4 regions of the Streptomyces sp. NPDC086777 genome follow, and region 1 is predicted to be linked to each of the others. Evidence: riboswitches for the same ligand, from Rfam matches in the RefSeq annotation. Region 1 holds a riboswitch; each other region holds the start of a gene.

What was found. A riboswitch is a leader RNA that binds a small molecule or an ion and turns the genes downstream of it on or off. The one in region 1 is predicted to bind cyclic di-AMP.
Positions count from the first base shown of each region.
Region 2: linked by a shared signal. The riboswitch ahead of AB0472_RS40265 (transglycosylase family protein) and the one ahead of AB0472_RS24835 (M23 family metallopeptidase) in region 1 are both predicted to bind cyclic di-AMP.
Region 3: linked by a shared signal. The riboswitch ahead of AB0472_RS04980 (M23 family metallopeptidase) and the one ahead of AB0472_RS24835 (M23 family metallopeptidase) in region 1 are both predicted to bind cyclic di-AMP.
Region 4: linked by a shared signal. The riboswitch ahead of AB0472_RS32385 (transglycosylase SLT domain-containing protein) and the one ahead of AB0472_RS24835 (M23 family metallopeptidase) in region 1 are both predicted to bind cyclic di-AMP.

Region 1 is NZ_JBFBJI010000018.1:56,939-59,133, reverse strand. It holds gene AB0472_RS24840 (pitrilysin family protein) at 1-663, shown strand, start outside; cyclic di-AMP (ydaO/yuaA leader) riboswitch at 856-1,019, shown strand; gene AB0472_RS24835 (M23 family metallopeptidase) at 1,032-1,787, shown strand; gene AB0472_RS24830 (GntR family transcriptional regulator) at 2,149-2,195, shown strand, end outside.
Region 2 is NZ_JBFBJI010000048.1:41,147-43,341, reverse strand. It holds gene AB0472_RS40270 (transglycosylase family protein) at 1-433, shown strand, start outside; cyclic di-AMP (ydaO/yuaA leader) riboswitch at 628-802, shown strand; gene AB0472_RS40265 (transglycosylase family protein) at 807-1,496, shown strand; gene eno (phosphopyruvate hydratase) at 1,899-2,195, shown strand, end outside.
Region 3 is NZ_JBFBJI010000003.1:22,124-24,318, reverse strand. It holds gene AB0472_RS04985 (PP2C family protein-serine/threonine phosphatase) at 1-705, shown strand, start outside; cyclic di-AMP (ydaO/yuaA leader) riboswitch at 956-1,116, shown strand; gene AB0472_RS04980 (M23 family metallopeptidase) at 1,124-2,161, shown strand.
Region 4 is NZ_JBFBJI010000028.1:46,881-49,075, reverse strand. It holds gene AB0472_RS32390 (HAD family hydrolase) at 1-439, shown strand, start outside; gene AB0472_RS32385 (transglycosylase SLT domain-containing protein) at 453-941, opposite strand; cyclic di-AMP (ydaO/yuaA leader) riboswitch at 947-1,143, opposite strand.

The sequences.
Region 1 (2,195 bases):
GTCCCGGCGGTGACCGCCGACGACACCGGCCGGGTCGTCGTCGTGGACCGCCCCGGCGCCGTCCAGACCCAGCTGCTCATCGGCCGCGTCGGCCCCGACCGGCACGACCGCGTCTGGGCCGCCCAGGTGCTCGGCACCTACTGCCTGGGCGGCACCCTCACCTCCCGCCTGGACCGCGTCCTGCGCGAGGAGAAGGGCTACACCTACGGCGTCCGTTCCTTCGGGCAGGTCCTGCGGTCCGCCCCCGACGGCTCCGGCGCCTCGATGCTCGCCATCAGCGGCTCCGTGGACACCCCGAACACCGGCCCGGCCCTGTCGGACCTGTGGGCGGTGCTGCGCACGCTCGCCGCCGAGGGCCTCACGGACGCCGAGCGTGACGTGGCCGTGCAGAACCTCGTCGGGGTGGCGCCGCTCAAGTACGAGACGGCGGCGGCCGTCGCGGCCACCCTGGCCGACCAGGTCGAGCAGTACCTGCCCGACGACTTCCAGGCCACGCTGTACCGCCAACTCGCCGCCACCGGCACCGTGGAGGCCACCGCGGCGGTCGTGAACGCCTTCCCGGTGGACCGCCTGGTGACGGTCCTCGTCGGGGACGCGGCGCAGATCAAGGAGCCCGTGGAGGCGCTCGGGATCGGCGAAGTAACGGTCGTCACGGCCGAGTAGCGGCACGCGCGTGTGCGGAGCCCTGGTGACCGCCTGGCCACCAGGGCTCTGGAATGTCCGGATTGGGGCGGAGGTTGCCTGTCTGCCCTGTGGGATGCGCGACAAAAACGGTGATTCGTTTGAGCATTGAAGGCGGGCCCTCGTAGGTTCTTCCGGGCTGTCCGTCAGACATCGCGCCGCGTCCGCGGCACCGGACAGCCATCGCCGAGTCCCCGTACGGCGCGAGCCAGGGGAGCCGGGGACCCATGCAGTCCCTGGGGTGAATCGGGCGCCCGCGCGTGTCGCGAGGGGGCCCGTAGGAGACCTTCCTGCTCCGAACCCGTCAGCTAACCCGGTAGGCGAGAGGGAAGGAAAGGACCAGCCTCTACATGGCGTTCATGTGCGCCTCCGGGAAGCACCGTCGTCCCGGCCGGGTGAAGCGCACCACCGCGCAGGCCGCCGGTATCGCGGCCCTCACCACCACGGGTGTGATCGGCACCGTCTCCGCCGCCCCGGCGCTCGCCGCCGAGAACTCCGTGGAGCAGACCGGCCTCACCCCGGTCATCACGATCAGCGACTCCGTCGCCGAGCAGATCGACGCCCAGGCCGCCGCCCAAAAGGCGGTCGCCGAGCGCAAGGCGGCCGAGGAGGCCGCCCGCAAGAAGGCCGCGGAGCAGGCCGCGAAGGAGCGCGCGGCCAAGGTGCGCGCCGCCCGCGAGGCCGAGCGCAAGCGCCTCAACACCTTCGTCGCGCCGATCAGCGACTCCTACGTCTCCACCGGCTACGAGACCGGCGGCTCCCTGTGGTCGTCCGGCTCCCACACCGGCATCGACTTCCACGCCGCGAGCGGCACGGTCGTGCACGCGGTCGGCGTCGGCACGGTCGTCTCCACCGGCTGGGGCGGGGCGTACGGCAACGAGATCGTCATCAAGATGGCCGACGGCATGTACACCCAGTACGGCCACCTCTCGTCCGTCGGCGTCTCGGTGGGGCAGAAGGTCACCCCGGGCCAGCAGATCGGCCTCTCCGGCGCGACCGGCAACACGACCGGTCCGCACCTCCACTTCGAGGCCCGTACGACCCCCGAGTACGGCTCCGACGTCGACCCGGTGGCCTACCTGCGCAAGCACGGCGTGAACGTCTGAGAGAGCTGGACGCGGGTCCGGTGCCGAGAACGACGAGGGGGTTGCGATGCGTGCGCCGGGCGCGGGTACGTCGTGGCTGGTCGCCCAGTTCCCCGCGCCCCTTTCAGGGGCACTGTGCTTGACGCCCCTGAGAGGGGCGAGAGCAACCCCTACGCACCCGCACCCGTCCGGCGACGACAACCCGTGAGATCTTCCGAAGCCCCGGCCTCTGCGCCGGGGCTTTCGTCGTTTTCGTGCCGCCACTGTCCAAAATATATCCCTGGATTCCGGCCCCCCTTCGGAAATTCCGGCTCATTGCAATAGAGTCACGGAACGGGCGCCACTCGGCGGCGTTTCGCGGGGATTAAGACGGAGGTCGGACATGCGTATTCCGGCGCACTCGGTATGCACGGCGATCCGGGACGACAT
Region 2 (2,195 bases), on a different contig from region 1:
CAAGGCCGACGCATCCGGCAAGTCGAACAAGACGGGCAAGTCGGAATCCTCCGGCTCCGATTCCGGCTCCGGCGCCTCGAAGGCGAGCGAGAGTCCCGTCATCTCCGGGTCCGACAAGTCGGACAGTTCGTGGCGGACCGGCGGTTCCTGGAGCCTGGTCGACACGGGCGCCGTGAGCGGCGGCGGCAAGCACCGCGGCGACTCGGCGGACGAAAGTGTGACAAACGGTCAGAGTGACACCTCCTCCGGCCGGCATGCCTCCGGTGGCGGCGACACCTACACCGTCCACGACGGCGACACCCTCGCCTCCATCGCCGACTCCCTTGGTCTCGACGGCGGATGGCGCGCGCTCTATGCCGCGAACAAGGCCGACATCGGCTCCGACCCGAACGCCATCGCCCCCGGTCAGACCCTGAAACTCGGTACCGAATAGGGCGAAAGGCGGCGGGAGTTGGCGCCCCGCTTCGGGCTGAATGTCCGTTCTGGTGAAAGTGTGGGATGAGTCTCAGAAGCCCTGATCATCTTTGAAATTCACCTGATCGCCTGTTTACGGTCGAGGCCGCTCGTCACCACGAGCCCCGGCCGTCGCAACGCCGAGTCCTGCCAGCGGCCACCCGGGAACAGTCGTCGCGTCATGCGCCGTAGGCAGGAGCGGGGGACCCAAGGTAAGTGCCGGGACCGGTGGTTGAGGCCGCCGATCCGGCTCGGGGTGAAGCCGCGCACCGACACACGGGTGTGCGGCCGGGCAACTCAACCGGCCCGAACCCGACAGCTCACCTCGCAGGCGTCGGTGAGGGGATCGATCCATGCTGTTCTCCGGCAAGGGCAAGCACCGTCGTCCGTCCAAGGCCGTCCGCGCCATCGCTGTCGCCGGTGTCACCGGCGTCGCCGTCGCGGCCCCGCTGATGGCGGCCGGCAGCGCCTCCGCCGCCACCGCCTCCGAGTGGGACGCCGTCGCCCAGTGCGAGTCCGGCGGCAACTGGGCCATCAACACCGGCAACGGCTACTACGGCGGTCTGCAGTTCTCCGCCTCGACCTGGGCCGCGTACGGCGGCACGCAGTACGCCGCGCAGGCCAACCAGGCCACCAAGGCGCAGCAGATCGAGATCGCCGAGAAGGTCCTCGGCGCCCAGGGCAAGGGTGCCTGGCCGGTCTGCGGCACGGGCCTGTCCGGCGCCACCTACACCGGCAGCGGCTCCAGCAGCTCCTCCAGCTCCAGCTCGTCGGGCAGCAGCACCAGCACCCGCTCGACCGACACCCAGGCCGCCTCCCGCTCCGCCGAGCGCCCGGCCGCCAAGAAGACCGTCACCACCCCGGCCGGCAAGAAGGTCAAGAAGGGCGACGGCGAGTACAAGGTCGTCAAGGGCGACACCCTCAGCTCGATCGCCGAGAAGCACAAGGTCAAGGGCGGCTGGCAGGCGCTGTTCAAGCTGAACAAGGACATCGTCGAGGACGCCGACTTCATCTACCCGGGCCAGCAGCTGCACCTGAAGTAGGACACCTGACGCAGCCCGCGGAGCGGCCACCGAAAGTGCTGGGCGATGCCCAGCCGAACCACAGCTCCCCCATAGCCGTGGTCCCCATAGTGGAGACCACGTGAGGGTCACCCCCGTCCCCCACGGACCCCCGTCCCGGTGCGTTTTCCCCCGAACGCACCGGGGCGGGGTTTCTCTTTGCCGCCGGGCCGCCGTCCCCTTCTTGGCCCGCTCTTCTCCCGTTCTTCATCGGGACCCCCTTTGTTCCGCACGTGAACAATGAGTACCGTCTGTATGTCCACGGGCCGGTCGGTCGTGCCGGCCGACGGCCCCGGGACGGTTAGGCTCTAGTCGCAAGGCTGAGCAAGGGCCGACGAGGCCCGCGTGCGCCCCGCACAACCAGCGTCACATCCCAAGAAGGAGATGCTCGTGCCGTCCATCGACGTCGTCGTAGCCCGGGAAATCCTGGACTCCCGAGGCAACCCCACGGTCGAGGTCGAGGTCGGCCTCGACGACGGCAGCACGGGTCGTGCCGCCGTTCCGTCCGGCGCCTCCACCGGTGCCTTCGAGGCCATCGAGCTCCGTGACGGCGACCCCAACCGCTACCAGGGCAAGGGTGTCGAGAAGGCCGTCCTCGCCGTCATCGAGCAGATCGGCCCGGAGCTCGTCGGCTACGACGCCACCGAGCAGCGCCTGATCGACCAGGCCATGTTCGACCTG
Region 3 (2,195 bases), on a different contig from region 1:
CTGCCCGAGCCCGCCGAGCGGATCGGCGGCTTCGAGATCGCCGCCCGGTACGAGGCGGCCCAGGAGGGCACCTTCATCGGCGGCGACCTGTACGCCGTCCAGGACACCCCGTACGGCGTGCGGCTGGTCGTCGGCGACGTCCGCGGCAAGGGGATGGGCGCGGTCGCCGCCGTCGCCGTGGTCATCGGCGCCTTCCGGGAGGCCGCCGAGCAGGAGGCCACGCTGGAGGCGGTGGCCGGCCGGCTGGAGCGGGCGCTGGCACGTGAGGGCATCCGGCGCGGCGGCATCGACGCACACGAGGGGTTCACCACCGCCGTACTCGCCGAACTCCCGCACGGCGACGGCACGCTCCGGCTCGTCAACCGCGGCCATCCGCCGCCCCTGCTGCTGCACGGCGACGGCGAGGTGCGCCCGGTGCGGGCGCCGGAGGCCGCGCTGCCGCTCGGGATGGGCGAGCTGGGGGCGTGGCCCGACCGGGCGGCCGAGCACGCGTTCCCGAGCGGCGCCACGCTGCTGCTGCACACCGACGGCCTCTCCGAGGCGCGGGACGCGCACGGCCGGTTCTACGACCCGCAGCGGCGGCTGACCGGCCGTACCGCCGCCGCCCCCGGCGCCCTGGTGGCCCGGCTCGCGGCCGAGGTACGCCGGCACACCGGCGGCGGCATGACGGACGACATGGCGCTGCTCGCCGTACGACGGCCCTGAACGGCGGGCGGTCACGTTCGGTGTCCGGGTGACGTCCCTGCGCATGACAACTGAGACACCATCAAAACCTGTGTGACTCCTGAGCTGAGCGGCGCGCACCGCCGACTCGACCGATTTCGACCGGTCGTGGCAGGTAAGTCCAAACCTTGAAAGCTTAATGATCAAGACGAACGGCTTGGAATCTGGCCGCCGCGTCTATTAACGTTCGATAACGCAGCGCGGTCGTCCCAGCCGTCACCCGCGACGGCTCCGTGCGCACGCGCCGAATCCCGCAAGGGAACCGGGGAACCACCACCTTGGGGTGAATCGCACGTCAACCGCCGGGTACGAAACGGCCGTTATACGCGCGTAGGAGACCTTCCCGCTCCGAACCCGTCAGCTAACCCGGTAGGCGGCGGAAGGAAAGGAGTGCGCCCGCGTGGCGTCCAACCCGCCTGCTCCGACAGCCCCGTTCGTGCCCAGCCAGCGCCGGCCCGAGACCTTCGCCTACGGCGGCTACCGCGCCGACGAGGGCCCCTTCGAGGAGTGGAACCCCACCGAGGAGTCCCTCTCCGCGGCGCGCGGCCGGCACCGGGTCGCCAAGCAGAAGGGCGGCGGGCTCGCCCGCAGCTCCACGGTTCTCGGCGTCGGCGTCATAGCCGCCGTCGGCGCGGGCGGCATGGCCAGCGCCAACACCGGCAAGCCGCCGGTCTCCATCTCGCTGCCCGACCTGCCCTCCTCGGTCGATGCCCTGCTCGGCGAGGGCAGCGGCCACCAGGCCACCCAGACCGCGCTCAGCAGCGTCACCACGACGACCGCCACCGACGCGGACTCCTCTTCGTCCGACGCCGGCGAGGCGCTGCGCAGCCGGATCATCGCCCAGGCCGCACAGCAGCAGAGCCAGCTCGACACCAAGGCCGGCGCCAAGGCCGTCGCCGCCGCCGACAAGGCGATCGCGGCCGCCGAGGCCAAGGCGGAGAAGGCGGCCGCCGCCAAGGCCGCCGACGCCAAGGAGAAGGCCGAGGCCTCCGCGAAGGAGAAGGCCGAGCAGGCCCGCCTCGCCGAGCTGGCCAAGCAGTACACGCTGCCCGTCGTCTCGTACACGATCACCGGCACCTTCGGTCAGGCCGGCTCCATGTGGTCCTCCGGGTACCACACCGGCCTCGACTTCGCCGCGCCCACCGGCACGCTGATCAAGGCCGTGCACAGCGGCACGGTGACCGAGGCGGGCTGGGCCGGCTCCTACGGCTACCGCACGATCATCACCCTCGACGACGGCACCGAGCTGTGGTTCTGCCACCAGTCCTCGATCGGCGTCAAGGTCGGCCAGAAGGTCGCCACCGGCGACGTCATCGGCCGGGTGGGCGCCACCGGCAACGTGACCGGCCCGCACCTCCACCTGGAGGTCCACCCGAACGGCCAGGCCACCGCCATCGACCCCATGACCTGGCTGCGCGGCAAGGGCCTCAACCCCTGATCCGGACCGCCGCGCTTCACAAGATCTTCGTGTC
Region 4 (2,195 bases), on a different contig from region 1:
CGAGCCGGGCTATCTGATGCCCCGTCCCACGCTGCCCGCGCTGCGCGTCGCCCGGCGCGACGACCTGTGGTGCGCGCCGATCAGCAAGGTGCTGCTGCGGCACCACACCCTGTCCGACGACGAACTGGCGACGATCGCCCGCTCGGTCGTCGGATCGCTGGCGACGGTCACGATGTCGGGGCCGGGCACCGTCGAACTGCAGCCGTGCGGCGTGACCAAGGCGACCGGGCTCGCACTGGCCGCCGACCGGCTGGGCCTGAGCCCCGGGCGGGCCATCGCCTTCGGTGACATGCCCAACGACATCCCGATGTTCGAGTGGGCGGCCCACGGGGTGGCGATGGCCAACGCCCACCCCGAACTCCGGGCGGTCGCCGACGAGATCACCACGTCGAACGAGGACGACGGCATCGCCGTCGTCCTCGAAAGACTCTTCGACTGAAGCGGGACGTCGATCAGTACGCGCCGTGCACGTTGTCGATCGAGCCGTACCGCGCGGCGGCGTAGTTGCAGGCGGCGGTGATGTTCGCGACCGGGTCGTAGATGTCGAACGACGTGCCGTCCACGTGGTACGTCTTGAACGTCGGGTCGATCACCTGGAGCAGGCCCTTGGAGGGGATGCCGGCGGCCGCGTTGGAGTCCCAGAGGTTGATGGCCTGCGGGTTGCCGGAGGACTCCCGCATGATGTTGCGGTGGATGCCGTCGTAGGTGCCCGGGATGTTCTTCTCGGCCATGATCGCGAGCGACTCGCGGATCCAGCCGTCGAGGTTGTTCGGGTACCCGGCGAGGGTCGTGGAGGCCGTCGTGGTGGAGGAGCCGGCGGCGGACGCGGTCGTCGCCCCGATGAGGGGGAGAGCGAGGACGGCGGCACCGGTGCCGACGACGGTGAGGGTGCGGACGATGGGGTTACGGCGGGGACGGCGGTGCTGGGCGGCAACAGACATGGCGAGGTTCCTCTCCGTCGCCTGCGAGGTGAGCTGTCGGGTTCGGGCCCGGGGAGTGCCCGGCCGCACCGCCGGAAGGCGATACGACTTCACCCCTAGCCGTTCCGGAACGACGTCTGTTCTGCGGCGTCGGCCGCCCGGTCCGGCGACTTACCTGGGTCCCCCGCTCCTGCCGTGCGAATGAACTCGTCGATGGGTCACTACGGGCGGCGGCAGGATTCGGCGTCCGCCCGGCGAGGCGGAACGTATGCGAGAGCACATGTCCGGAACAAGAGCCTGATGCACACAACGTGCCGATTGGCCTTGATCCGCGGCGTATGAACCGCTTGATCCTTTGCGAGTGCCAACCCTCAACTGGCCCACAGGGGAAGGGAAGGGGGGTCGCTTCAATGCCTTGTGGCATTTGAGGGCACGTGACCTACTTCACGAATCCGCAATAGCGGCAAATCGGACATGAGGGATTCGCGGAATCCATCCTTTCCCCGGTTCGGGCGGAAAGCTTCCCTGCTCGCATTCGCACGGATTGCCGCCCGCGGAGGCGTGTGAGGCGGCCCTTAGTGTAAGTAATTGCTATCAATAGTCCGAATTGCCGGATTGGGCGGATTCTTGGCGGGTGGGGCAGAGGCCAGGGCTTCGTCAACTTCCGAAGCCCTGGCTACGCGCGCGTGCCGGTGGCCCGGCCCAACGGAGAGGTCATGGCGGGCGATTGGCAGGTCGGGTGACGGGGGCTGACGCGCGCCTGGGTGATTCTCGTCACTTCGCAGGGGGAGGGGTCCGGAACTGGTGGCCACCGGTGTGCGTGTCCACCGTGAGGACGGAACCTCCCCTGCGGTGCGCGTCGTTGTCATGACGGCCGCCCGGGCGGGAACCCGAGAGGGTGGCGGCCATGGGAATGCGGACAGGGGGAACACGAGTCGAGGATGCGCAAGCCGAGGGGGCGTAGGTCGACGGAACGTGGAGGTCGCCGTGCGTGGTCCCGTGGAGAGCGGGTGTGCGGGCGGGGGCGGGGTGCCGCCGTTCGCGCATCGGGGGCCCCGCCGGCTCGGGTGGACGGTGCGGAGAGGTACGCCCGGGCAGGTGACGGCGGCCGAGGGGGCTGGGCTCGTTTCCGGGTGGCGGCCGTCCGGAGGCTCTCCGCCGGACGGGCCCGGGTGTCACCCCGGATCCGGACCCGGCGCGGAGACCGGTGCTGCGACGACTGCGGGACACGGCCTGGATCGCGGTTCGGGACAACTGCGCGCACTTCCTGTTAAG